Regions from separate parts of the Paraburkholderia yinzeri genome, predicted to be linked through region 1. Evidence: predicted binding sites of a transcription regulator. Region 1 holds the regulator's gene; each other region holds the start of a gene.

Evidence for each region. The regulator LexA, encoded in region 1, represses DNA repair genes until DNA is damaged. The targets are predictions, from matches to a motif close to ACTGTATNNNNATACAGT.
Region 2: WJ542_RS09030 (ATP-dependent helicase) is a predicted target of LexA. The motif match lies at 3,023-3,040, and genes of this name have one in related genera.
Region 3: imuA (translesion DNA synthesis-associated protein ImuA) is a predicted target of LexA. The motif match lies at 2,917-2,934, and genes of this name have one in related genera.

The regions. Positions count from the first base shown of each region.
Region 1 covers NZ_JBFOCJ010000001.1:2,233,133-2,237,219, forward strand. Annotated here, with positions in the region: gene nodI (nodulation factor ABC transporter ATP-binding protein NodI) at 1-179, opposite strand, end outside; gene WJ542_RS10660 (universal stress protein) at 450-923, shown strand; gene WJ542_RS10665 (DUF2939 domain-containing protein) at 963-1,622, opposite strand; gene WJ542_RS10670 (hypothetical protein) at 1,729-2,112, opposite strand; gene lexA (transcriptional repressor LexA) at 2,140-2,790, opposite strand; gene WJ542_RS10680 (sulfate ABC transporter substrate-binding protein) at 3,062-4,087, shown strand, end outside.
Region 2 covers NZ_JBFOCJ010000001.1:1,882,580-1,886,666, forward strand. Annotated here, with positions in the region: gene panS (ketopantoate/pantoate/pantothenate transporter PanS) at 52-990, opposite strand; gene WJ542_RS09020 (MATE family efflux transporter) at 1,127-2,533, opposite strand; gene WJ542_RS09025 (RNA-binding S4 domain-containing protein) at 2,666-2,887, opposite strand; gene WJ542_RS09030 (ATP-dependent helicase) at 3,075-4,087, shown strand, end outside.
Region 3 covers NZ_JBFOCJ010000001.1:1,987,653-1,991,739, reverse strand. Annotated here, with positions in the region: gene WJ542_RS09550 (error-prone DNA polymerase) at 1-447, opposite strand, end outside; gene WJ542_RS09545 (Y-family DNA polymerase) at 458-2,065, opposite strand; gene imuA (translesion DNA synthesis-associated protein ImuA) at 1,974-2,807, opposite strand; gene WJ542_RS09535 (autotransporter outer membrane beta-barrel domain-containing protein) at 3,116-4,087, shown strand, end outside.

The DNA of each region.
Region 1 (4,087 bases):
CCCGCATCGGGTGCGACGATGCCAAGCAGCATGCGCAGCGTCGTGGTCTTGCCCGCGCCGTTGGGTCCGAGAAGCCCGAAGCATTCGCCGGGCCGGACCTCGAAGGACAGGCCATTGACGACCGCCCTGTCTCCATAGTGTTTGATGACCTGCTCGAATTCGATGGCGGGTGCGGACATAGGCCGTAATGAACGATGAGTTCGACGGAAGCGGTGCACGCGCGATGCACCATGAGGGGGCCTATTCTAGAGCAATCCTGTGCCTCCGGCCGACGGCAAAACCTGCCACGACAAGCTTTGACGCAGCAACGACGTAAGTCCGCCCCGCAGGATTCCGGATCGGGCGCAACACGGCCGGACCTGGCGTTTTCCAGCCCTTGCATGTGGAATTGCGGCGCACCATCATGAAATTGCACAGCCTGCGATTCGCGTGGGCGGGGGAGAAACATCATGGCGAGCTACAAAAAGATTCTGCTTTGTTACGACGGCTCGCGCGAAGGCCGCAAGGCACTGCGCTGCGGCGCGGATCTTGCGCTGGACCTGCGGGCGGAAACGCATCTGCTTTCGGTGGTCGACATGCGTTCGACGATCGCGCAGAGCGCCGGCCTCCTGACCGACGTGGCCTGCGGCCGCTTCGAAGAGACGGCGCGCGAGATTCTTCAGGAGGGTGTGGAGTGGCTGACCGAGCGCGGCGTGCATGCGCAGGGTCACTTCGCCTTCGGCCATCCTATCGACGAGATCGCGAATCTGGCCAACGAACTGCACGTCGATCTGGTGGTGGTGGGGCACCGCTGCCGCACCGGTCTCTCGCGCTGGTGGATGGGGGCGGGCAATACGCTGCTGCTCGACCGCGTGTCGTGCAGCATCCTCGTAGCGTGTTCTTCGGCTGCGGAGCAAAAGCAGCAGGCGCAGGAGGCGGCTTGAGTGCCGCCTGAGTGCCGCCAATAGCGGTGCGATTCGCCGCTATTGGTCGCTGTTCGTATCGGCCGGGTCGTTCAATTCGACCGCCGCGAGCTTCCACGAAAACAGGCCATGGCGTTGCAGGACGGCGGCGTAACGCTCGCCGCTCGCGCTGCGCTGCCAGGTCACGACGAATTCATCGAGGCTGCGGTAGCCGGCCGTGGTCTGAGGCCGTGGCGCCGGCTGCGCGTTTTCAGCCGGGGCGGCCGGAGGCGTCGGGGCGGGCGGATTGGCGGGCGCAGGAGCCGGTGCCGCAGCGGGATTGCCTGCCTGGGGCGGCTGCTCGCCCGGCTTTCCGGTGGGCGGCATGCCATTGAGCAGCGCGGCGACGCCGTCCGGTGTCGCATACGCGTCCACGAGCGGGCCGATGAGGGCCGCGCCAATCACGGCGCCGAACAGCAGCAACGGGTTACTGCTGTGCTGCGCCGCGATGCGCCGCTGAAGCAGTTTGCCAACCTGCTGCTTCAAACTCGCGCGCAAAGCCGGGTAGTCGACATATTCGCTGAGCGTGGCCGCATCGCGCGCATCGGCGGCGGCCTTCAGCCGATCCAGCGCGACATAGGGCGACGCATAGCCGTAGCCCAGCGCGGCGACGAGCGCCAGCGCGACGAGCACGACGGCGACGGGTTTGATCCAGCGTTTGTTCGAAGCGGATTCGGTCATCATTCAGGTCGGGAGTGATGGGACACGTCCTGTTGACCGCGCCGGCGCCGAAACGATCCCGAAGCTTCTTGCCGGACCTTCCCCCACCGCCTTCACGCGCCCTGTGTTACCGGGCGAGCGCCGCCGGGTCGGCCTGTTCGGCGATGCAGCGGTCGATCATGCGGCACACCGCATCCATGGTTCCCACCATGATCAGCCGCGAGGGGCCGTGATAGACGCGCACCGGCGCGCGGCGATCCGGCTCGGCGTGATTCAGGCCGCTGTTGAGCGAAACGCGCGCGAATGCGGGCTGTGCGGATGGCAACGATGGAAGGTCGACCGGAGTCGCGGCCGCACCGGCGGCGGACTCATAATCCGCTGCCTCGAAGAGCGAACCGGACAAGGCGGCGGCCGTTGCGCGCGCATTGCGCGCGGCGCAGTCGGCGAGGCCGCGCAGATGGCGCAGGCGGCCAAATTGACGAAAGGGCAGCAGACGGGCAAGACGTTCCATAACTCCCTCCAGACAGTGTTCGGATTATCAGAATTCGGTGGGGCGGATCAGCCCGACTGCGATGCCTTCCAGCGCAAATTCGGCGCTGCTGGCCTCGACGAAGATGTTCTCGTAGTCGGGGTTTTCGGCAATCAGTTCGAGGCCGTTCGGCCGGCGCTTCAGGCGTTTGACGGTGACGTCGTCGCCAAGGCGCGCCACGATGATCTGGCCGTCTTTCGCTTCGCTTTTCTTTTGCACCGCGAGCAGGTCGCCGTCGAGGATGCCGGCGTCGCGCATCGACAGGCCGCGCACCTTCAGGAGGTAGTCGGGCTTGCTCGAGAAGAGCGCGGGGTCGCACGCGTAGTGCTGCGAGATGTGCTCCTGCGCGAGGATCGGGCTGCCGGCTGCCACGCGGCCGACGAGCGGCAGCGAAAGCTGCATGATGCTGGCGTGCGGCAGCGTGAACTGGTGCGGGAGGTCGTCCGGACCCGGCATGAGACGGATACCGCGCGACGCGCCGGCGGCCAGTTCGATCACGCCCTTGCGCGCCAGCGCGCGCAGATGCTCCTCGGCGGAGTTCGCGGAGCTGAAGCCGAGTTCGGCCGCGATTTCGGCGCGGGTGGGCGGGAAGCCCGTGCGCTCGATCGCGCGCCGGATCAGATCGAAAACCTGCTGCTGTCGTGCGGTGAGTTTGGTCATGGCGCCACTGTATGGATAGACAGGTGACTGTATTTTTATACAGTATTCGACGCTTTTCAAGTGTTACTTGAAGTTCTTCGTTCGGCCGGCGCCGGAACGTGCAAATCCCGCATCTGCCAGGACGACAGCAGCGTTATGAGGTCCGGTCAGCTTTCCTTAGCACAATTGGATATGAAAGAATAAGAAAACATCATTTTTACTCATTTAAGCAAATTGTTAGACTCCGCTGCATCGTTAGCTGCAATCACGCACGACAACACGGAGAAAGCGGATGCGTAGTGGGAATACGGGGAACGCGGGAAAAAATGGCTGGTTCAGGACGCTGGCTGCAAGACTCCTGATCGGTGCGGTGCCGCTGGTCGGCATGGCTATGCTGATGCCGGTTGCCCACGCGGAGACTTCGCTCCTGAACGTTTCCTACGACCCGACACGCGAGCTCTACCAGGACATCAATAGCGCCTTCATCAAGGAATGGAAGGCGAAGACCGGCGAGACGGTCACGATCAGGCAGTCGCACGGCGGCTCCGGCGCGCAGGCGCGCTCGGTGCTCGACGGGCTGCAGGCCGACGTCGTCACGCTCGCGCTCGCTTACGACATCGACGCCCTTGCGAAGAAGGGCCTCGTCGCCGCCGACTGGCAAAAGCGCCTGCCCGACAACGCCTCGCCGTATACCTCCACCATCGTGTTCCTCGTGCGCAAGGGCAATCCCAGGCACATCAAGGACTGGGGCGACCTCGTGAAGCCGGGTGTTTCGATTGTTACGCCGAATCCGAAGACTTCGGGCGGCGCGCGATGGAACTATCTCGCCGCCTGGGCGTATGCGCTGCACCAGCCGGGCGGCAATGAGGCGACGGCGAAGGCGTTCGTCACGAAGCTCTACAAGAATGCGGGCGTGCTCGACTCGGGCGCGCGCGGCGCGACGACGAGCTTCGTGCAGCGCGGCATTGGCGATGTGCTGATTGCATGGGAGAACGAAGCGTTTCTTTCGCTCAAGGAGTTCGGGCCCGACAAGTTCGAGATCGTGGTGCCGTCGGCAAGCATTCTGGCCGAGCCGCCCGTTGCCGTGGTCGACAAGGTGGTGGACAAGCACGGCACGCGCAAGGTGGCCGAGGCCTATCTGCAGTTCCTCTATTCGGAGGAGGGCCAGGAAATTGCGGCGAAGAACTTCTACCGCCCGCGTTCGGACAAGGTGCCGGCGAATCTCACGGCGAAGTTTCCGAAGCTGAAGCTGTACACGGTCGAAGACACCTTCGGCGGCTGGGCGAATGCGCAGAAGACCCATTTCGCGGACGGCGGC
Region 2 (4,087 bases), 350 kb from region 1:
TCCCGTGCGGTCGTGGCGCGCTGTCTTCTTTCCTGCGGAGTCGGCCTGATTCTACGGGAGCGTGCTGGCGCGCGTACTGCCGCGCGCCGGCTTGCCGGCCCAGTAGCCCGCGAGCAGCGACCCCGAAAGGTTGTGCCACACCGAGAACAGCGCGCCGGGCAGCGCGGCGAGGGGGGAGAAGTAGAGCTTGCCGAGCGTCGCGGCGAGGCCCGAGTTCTGCATGCCGACCTCGATGGCGAGCGTGCGGCACACGGACTCGTCGAAGCCGAGCAGGCGTCCGCCCCAATAGCCGCCCAGCAGGCCGAGGCCGTTGTGCAGGACCACGCCGAGCGCGACCAGCGGCCCGACCGTCGCGATGCTCGCGTGCGTGCCGCCCACCACAGCGGCGATGATCGCGAGGATCGCGGCCATCGAGACGAGCGGCAGCACCGGCTCGATGCGGCGCACGAGCCCATGGGCGAGACGGTTGACGAGGAGGCCGATCAGGATCGGCAGGCCGACGATTTGCAGGATGCTCAGCAGCATGCCGCGCACGTCGACCGTGATCGAGGCATCGACATAGAGACGCGTGAGGAGCGGAGTGGCGAACACGCCGACGAGCGTGGACAGCGCGCTGATCGTCACTGAAAGCGCGACGTCGCCGCGCGCCAGATAAATCATCACGTTCGAAGCGGTGCCGCTTGCCACGCTGCCCACGAGCACCATGCCGGCCGTGAGGTCGGGCGGCATGTGCAGCGCTTTTGCGATCGCCCATGCGGCGAGCGGCATCACGAGGTAATGCAGGAAGATGCCGGCCAGCACGGGCGCGGGCCGCGTGAACACGCGCTGGAAGTCGGCGAAGGAGAGCGTGACGCCCATCGCGAGCATGATGATCATGAGCAGCGTCGTGACGTGCGGCGCGATTGGCGCGACCGCGCCCGGCACGAAGTACGCGACGAGGGAGACGAGCACGGCCCAGAGCGGGAAGAGTCGGGTGATCGGGGCAAGCATGGCGGGGTGGTCCGGTTTTGGTTTTTTGGGCGTGGCTGCGTTTGTTATCGGCCGATGCGGAGGCGCGCCTCATGGACAACTGGACGGCGACCGTGGCGCGCCCATTTTAACCGGACGCTTAACTGCCCGAGGCGCGTCAGGCCTGGCGGGCTCCGGTGGCCGCGACGATGACGCGCCGCAGGCTCATCCGGTGAAAACGCAGCGTCATCAGCACGGCGACCGTGGCAAGGCCCGCGGCGAGGCCCCACCAGAGCCCGCGCGCGCCCAGCCCGAAGTGGAACGCGAGCGCATAGCCGATCGGAAAGCCGATGCCCCAGTAGCCGAGCGTTGCCGCCATCATCGGAATGCGCGTGTCCTTCAGGCCGCGCAGGCAGCCCGAGCCCACGGTCTGCACGCCGTCGGCGATCTGGAACAGCGCCGCCACGCCGAGCAGCGAGGTCGCGAGCGAGACGGTCGCAGCGTTCGCGGGATCGTCGAGATGCAGGTAGAGCCCGACGATCCAGTGCGGCGCGAACACCATCACGAGCGCCGAGAGCGACATGAAGCCTCCGCCCAGCGCGAGCGCGACGAGGCCGGCATGGCGTGCCGCGCCCGGCTGCCCGGCGCCGGACCAGTAGCCGACGCGCACATTGGCCGCCTGGCCGATTGCGAGCGGCACCATGAACGACACGGAGGCCACGTTCAATGCGATCTGGTGCGCGGCGAGCGGCGTTTCGCCGAGCAGGCCCATCAGCAGGCCGGTGACGAGGAACAGCATCGCCTCGACTGCGTAGGTGATCGCGACGGGCCAGCCGATCGAAACGAGTTCGCCCATCATGGGCCCCGTGGGCCGCCGCGCGGCGACGAAATGCTGATGCGAGGGCCGCAGGTGCAGGAGCGCCATCAGGACGATGGCGGTGAGCCAGATCGTGATGGCGGTCGCCGTTGCCGAGCCGAGGAAGCCGAGGTGCGGCAGTCCCCACGCGCCGTGGATCAGCCCGTAGTTGAGGAAGCCGTTGACGAACACGCACGCGAGCGACACCCACAGGAGGCGCTTCGCGGCGCCGATGGCCGGCAGGAACGAGCGCAGGAGCCCCACGGCGATCAGGCTCGCGGGCGCGCCCCAGCGCAGCACGGCCGCGTAGTCGCCAACGTGCTGCGCGAGGAGCGGCGGTTCGCCAAGTCTGAGCAGGATGGGGCCCGCAAACGAGAGCAGCGCGAACGCGGGCAGCGAGAGCAGCAGCGCGAGCGCGAAGCCGGTCCAGTAGATATGCGGCACGTCCTGATCGTTCTGCGCGCCGCGCGCCTGGGCGACGCTCACGCTTACCGAAGTCAGCACACCCTGCAGCACCGTCACGACGACGAAGAACAGGTTCGCGCCGAGCCCGCCCGCCGCAAGCGCATCCGCGCCGAGCGAGCCGAGCAGCACGGTGTCGGTCACGCTCATGGCCATCTGCGAAAGCTGGGCGATGGCGAGCGGGGCGGCGAGGCGCGCGGTGTCGGCGGCGTGGCGGGAAAGCGTGGGCGGCGCGATGGCGCGCGCGGAGAGCGTCGGTCGGGTCATAAAAGACAAGCGGCGCGAAGAGTCGCGCCGCGCGGCGTTTTAGCGTTTTATCGGGCGTTCTGTCGGAATCGACAGCTTATTGCGGGTTAGCCCTATTGTCGATCACGAAGCCCACTTCTGGTGCATTTTCTTTCATTCCGCTTCGCGGATCGCGATGCGCGTGTCGCCCAGCAGCACGACCTGGCCCGCGCGGACCTTGCAGGTCTTGCGCAGTTCGACCTCTCCGTCCACCTTCACCGCCCCCGAAGCGACGATCTGCTTGGCCGAGCCGCCGCTGTCGGCGAGCCCCGTGATCTTCAGGAGGTTGTGCAGTTCGACGAATTCGCCGGTCAACGTGAAATCGAGATTGGGCATGGCGAGGTCGGCTCGGGGCGCGGGAGGATGCATTCGAAGGGTTCGCATCATACGGCATGCGGAGGATGGGGCCAACGGGAGGCTTTGAGCCTGAATACTGCCAGATCGCATCAGGATCGGTGCTTGCCGGCGTGGGGTGTATGGATATACAGTATGCGTCGCCCCTTGTTTCCAGACGCCCACTGCCGTGTCCAGCGTAGTCGAAAACCCCGCCGCGAGCGATGTCGTTGCCACCGCAGTTTCCACTGAGGTTGCCAACTGGCTCTCGAAGCTCAACGACGCCCAGCGGGCGGCTGTCGAGCATGGCGGCCCGGACGGTTTCGCGCCCGGCGCGACGCTGCCCCCGCCGCTCCTCGTGATTGCCGGCGCGGGGTCGGGCAAGACCAATACGCTCGCGCATCGCGTCGCGCATCTTGTCGTCAACGGCGCCGATCCGCATCGCATCCTGCTTCTCACGTTCTCACGCCGCGCGGCCGAGGAAATGAAACGCCGAGTGGGCCGCATCGCCGCGGGCGTGCCGGGCGCGGCGGCCGCGCTCGCGCAGGGACTCACGTGGGCGGGCACGTTTCACGGCGTCGGCGCGCGCCTGTTGCGCGAATACGCCGAGCAGATCGGCCTTTCGCCGGCCTTCACGATCAACGACCGCGAGGATTCCGCCGACCTGATGAACCTCGTGCGCCACGAGTTGGGTCTCTCGGCGAAAGAGCGGCGCTTTCCGTCGAAGAACACCTGCCTCGCCATCTATTCGCGCGTCGTCAACACCGGCGACACGCTCGTGAACGTGCTGAACCGCTCGTTTTCGTGGTGCCTCGAGTGGGAGCCGCAATTGAAGGCGCTCTTTGCGGCCTACGTCGATGCGAAGCAGAAGCAGAGCGTGCTCGACTACGACGACCTGCTGCTCTACTGGGCGCACATGGCCGCGGAGCCCTCGCTTGCCGCCGATCTGGCGGGCCGCTTCGATCACGTGCTCGTGGACGAGTACCAGGACACCAACCGCCTGCAGGCCGCCATCCTGCTCGCGCTCAAACCCGACGGACGCGGCCTCACGGTGGTCGGCGACGACGCCCAGGCCATCTACTCGTTTCGCGGCGCGACAGTGCGCAACATCCTCGATTTCCCCGCGCAGTTCGATCCGCCCGCGCGCCAGGTCACGCTCGAGCGCAACTATCGCTCGACGCAGCCCATCCTCGCCGCGTCGAA
Region 3 (4,087 bases), 250 kb from region 1:
AATCAGCTCGCAGAGATTGCCGTAGCCCTCGCGGTTCATCGCGAGCGCAACCAGCGAGCAGAACGGCTTTTCTTCCCCCTTATCCGGGTCGTCGCCGCGCTTCTCGACGAGATTCAACTCGCTGCCGATCAGCAGGTGCAGCGACGGCACGAACGACCCCAGTTTCGCCTCAGCCTCCGCCCCGCCGCGCTCGCGCGCTGCGCGCACGGCTTCTTCGTGCGCCTTCCTGAGCGGCTCGTCGTGCTCGTTCAAGGCGCTAAAGGCGCGCACGACACCGGCGAACGAACATTCGTCGGTGATGGCAAGCGCCCGATAGCCGTGCTGGATCGCCTGCTCGACCAGTTCGCCCGGCTGCGAGGCGCCTCGCAGGAACGTGAAATTGGTCAGGCAGTGCAGCTCCGCATATTCGGGCAAATGCATGGGCGACTGCGTGGGCAACGTCGACATGATCGCCGCTTTAACCGAAGAGCCCTTGCAGATACCACTCGCCGCCCATGCGCTCGCGATAAAGCCAGAACATGCGCCCCTGGTCGTCGGCGGCAACGTAGTAGTCGCGCCCGACCTCCTTGCCGTCCCACCAGCCGGTTTCGATGCGCTCGGCGCGCGTGAGCGTCTTCAGCGGCCGCCGGTACACGGGACGGTCGTTGCGCACGGCCAGCTTCAGCGGCTTTTCGAGCAGCCATGCCGGGCGCGGCTGTGACGGTAGCGGCACGTCGGGCAGATCGAGCATGCACTGCGTGGAGGCCGACGTTTGCGCTTCCTTCGGCTGCGGATTGCGCGGCTTGTGCGGACTGCGGGCCTTGCCCGACTTGCCTCCCGAAGCGCGATAAGCACGCGCCGCCATCGCCCGCTCGGGCCGGTGATCGTCCTCGACGAAAAGCTGCAGCACGTTCTGCTCCCCCACCCGCGCGCCAATGCGTTCGAACAGTTGCGCGAGCGAGGCTTCCGAAGCCTCGGGCATCGGGAACAGCGTGTCGTTAGGCGCCGCGTACTCGCTCACCCCGGTGGCGACGAGCGCAAGCCCGATCACCGGCGCGGCCAGCTCGGTCTGGTTCAGCTTCTCGCGCAACAGCCAGAGCAGATGATCGGCATCGCGCGAGGGCGCCGCCCATGCGAGCGTGAGGCTCGACGTGCGCGGCGCGTGCCGCGACGCCAACTCGTGTTCGAGCCGCAGCTCGAAGGCCGTCAGCGCCGCGTGCTGTGCACAGAGCCAGCCCGTCAGTTGCATCACGAGCCGCCGCGCGGCGAAGAGCAGCGCTTCGGCGCTTTCCACGCGCGCCTGCAATTCGAGTCCGGCACAAAACGACGGCGGCGCGCTGAACGAAGCGCGCGGATCGGGTGCCTCGCCGCGCGCCTGCGCAAGCCAGGTGAGCACACCGTCGCCGAAGCGTCGCACGATGCCGTCGCGCGGCAAGCGACGCAGATCGGCAAACGTCGCGCAGCCGATCTGCGTGAGCGCGTGCTCGTGCGGCGCGGCGAACGGCGCGAGCGTGACCGGCAACGCGTCGAGCACGCGCGCGAGCGTCGCTGCCTGGAGCACGCGCCAGCGGCGCAGGGTACCCGAACTGCGCTGCGTGGCGCGCGCCTGCGCGAGCGTCCACGCGCCCCAGGCGGTGGGCGCACAGGCAATGCGGGCGGCGTGGCCGCAGCCGGCCACCGTCGCCGCCACCTTTGCGAGCAGCGCGCGCACGCCGCCAAAGAGGCGCAGCCCGGAACCCACCTCCAGCAGCAGCGTATGCGAAGGCGCGAACGACACCTTCGGCGTGTAGGCGAGCAGCGCGAGCGCGAGCGCCTCGACCGCGCGGCTCTCGCGTGACGGATCGGGCGCGAGCAGCACGAGGCCCGGCGCGAGGGCAAGCGCATGGGCGCGCGTGCTGCCCGCGTCTACGCCGAAGCGCAAGGCATCGAGATCGGGGATCAGGACACGCAGGGAATCCGCCAGCGCGTAGCAGCGCGCGTCCTGCGGCGGCGCATCAGGACGACGAGGCGATACCGGGTCCGACAGGAGCGGCGGCTTCACGGCCTCCAGCGGCAAAAGCGGCAAGGTAACGGCGATCCACAACATGATTGACCCCGGGCGGCGGCATGACAGATGCCGGCCCCGTGGGGGGCAGCACGGCATCCTGCAGCGGCAGCGTAACGACGAGTGGCTGGGCGGGCGGCGGCCCGCGGCGTTTGAAGATATCGACGGACACGGCGGTAAGCTGCATCCACTGGCGCCGGTTGAGATTCGCGTCGACAGGCGGCGGCACCGGCGTGCAGACCATGCGCAGCGGCGCCGGCGACGACTGGTTGCGCGCGGCGGGCGGCCGGATCAGGAACGCGAGCGTGCGCGAATCCTGGGCGGCGACCTGCAGGCGCCGCACCGCGTCGGCACGCGCCTTCGCCTGCCAGAGCAGCACCGCGCCAACGCCCTCCTGACGCAGCGCCTGCTCGGCGACCCAGGGCGCCTCGGCTTCGCCCGCGCGCACCCAGATCACGCGATCGAGCGCGAGACCCCAAGTCTTGAGCGCGCACGCATACGGCTGCCACGGCGGCGCGACGAAGAGCACGTGCTGGCTGGCCGTGGCCGTCAGCGTGCGCAGCGCGGGGGCGACGAGCCGCATCTCGCCGATGCCGCCCTGCTCGACGAGCAGCTCGGTCAGGCTGCCCGCGGGCCAGCCCGCACCGGGCAGGAGCGCATCGAGCGCGGCGTGACCGCTTCGCACCGTGCGCTCGCTCGCGTGCGCAAGCTGATCGCCTTGCCAGATCCGGCTTTGCAGCCGGGACGGCAGATGTGTCGCCGCAAGCTGGAGTGCTGCTGCCATGAGTGCGCTCGGTCAAAAAGGCTCAGATCAAAAGGGAAATAGATCCCCCTGCCCGGCCAGAAAAAGGGGGCATGACGGGATGGCTACCTGGCGCCGTAGCACGCCATAACCTGTATATTTATACAGTATTTCATGGGATTTGGGAAAGTGGATGCAGGAGCACCCACGCACGCCCTGGGGGAGACCGGAATGACGAGAGACCAGGAACGACAGCCGGAGCCATTTTTGAGATCGGTGCTATAACGCGAATCACGCGCCCGCTTGCAGCTCGTTTGTGCAGCCAGTTTCACTAAAAAGGCAAACAGACCATGAAAAACAAAGCGTGGAAGTTGCGTTTGGGAGGATTGGCAATCCTGACGGGTGCGGCGCCGGCCGCGGGCCACGCGGCCTGTAATGCAACGGCGCCGCCCAGCAATACGACCGTGACCTGCACGGGCGCGGGCATTCCTTCGGTCGTCGCCGCAAGCGGCAGCACCGGCGTCACCCTCGACATCGCGCAGGGAGCGACGGGTAGCTATACGCTCTCGAGCACACCCACGCCGTTCTCCGTGGACACCTCCAGCGCAATTACGAACAGCGGCACGCTTGCGCTCTCCGGCAACGGTACGGGGGTGGCGAACCGCGGCGCGATGCTGATCGGCATGAACAACGGCAACACGATCACCAACGGCGCAACGGGCGTGATCTCCACGACGGGCGCCTACAACGACGGCATCGCGGCAAACGGCAACAACAACACGCTCATCAACAACGGCAAGATCACGACGAGCGGCAGCAACTCGTATGGCATGACGGCCGCTTGGGGACAAAGCAACACCGGTGCGTCGGGCAATACGCTCATCAACACGGGAACGGTCACGACCTCGGGCAGCAACGCTCGCACGGCCTCGCTGCTGGGCGGCAGCGGCACCATCAGCAACAGCGGCACGCTGACGGCGTCGGGCAAAGACGGTACCGCCGTCTACATGCAGGGCAACAACGACACGCTGATCAACAGCGGCACGATCCAGACCACCGGCACCGCATCGAGCAGCGGCAACGTCGACGCGGTCGTGTCCAACACGGTCGGCAGTTCGTTTACCGCGACGATCACCAACGAGGCCGGCGGCCAGATCATCAGCAACAGCGGGATCGGCGTGCGCTCGACCAACGGCAGCACTACGATCACCAATGCCGGCCTGATCGAAGGCGGCGGCGGCACCGCGATCCAGAACGGCAACGGCAACGACACGCTGATCCTGCAGACCGGTTCTCAGATCGTTGGCATAGCCAACGGCGGC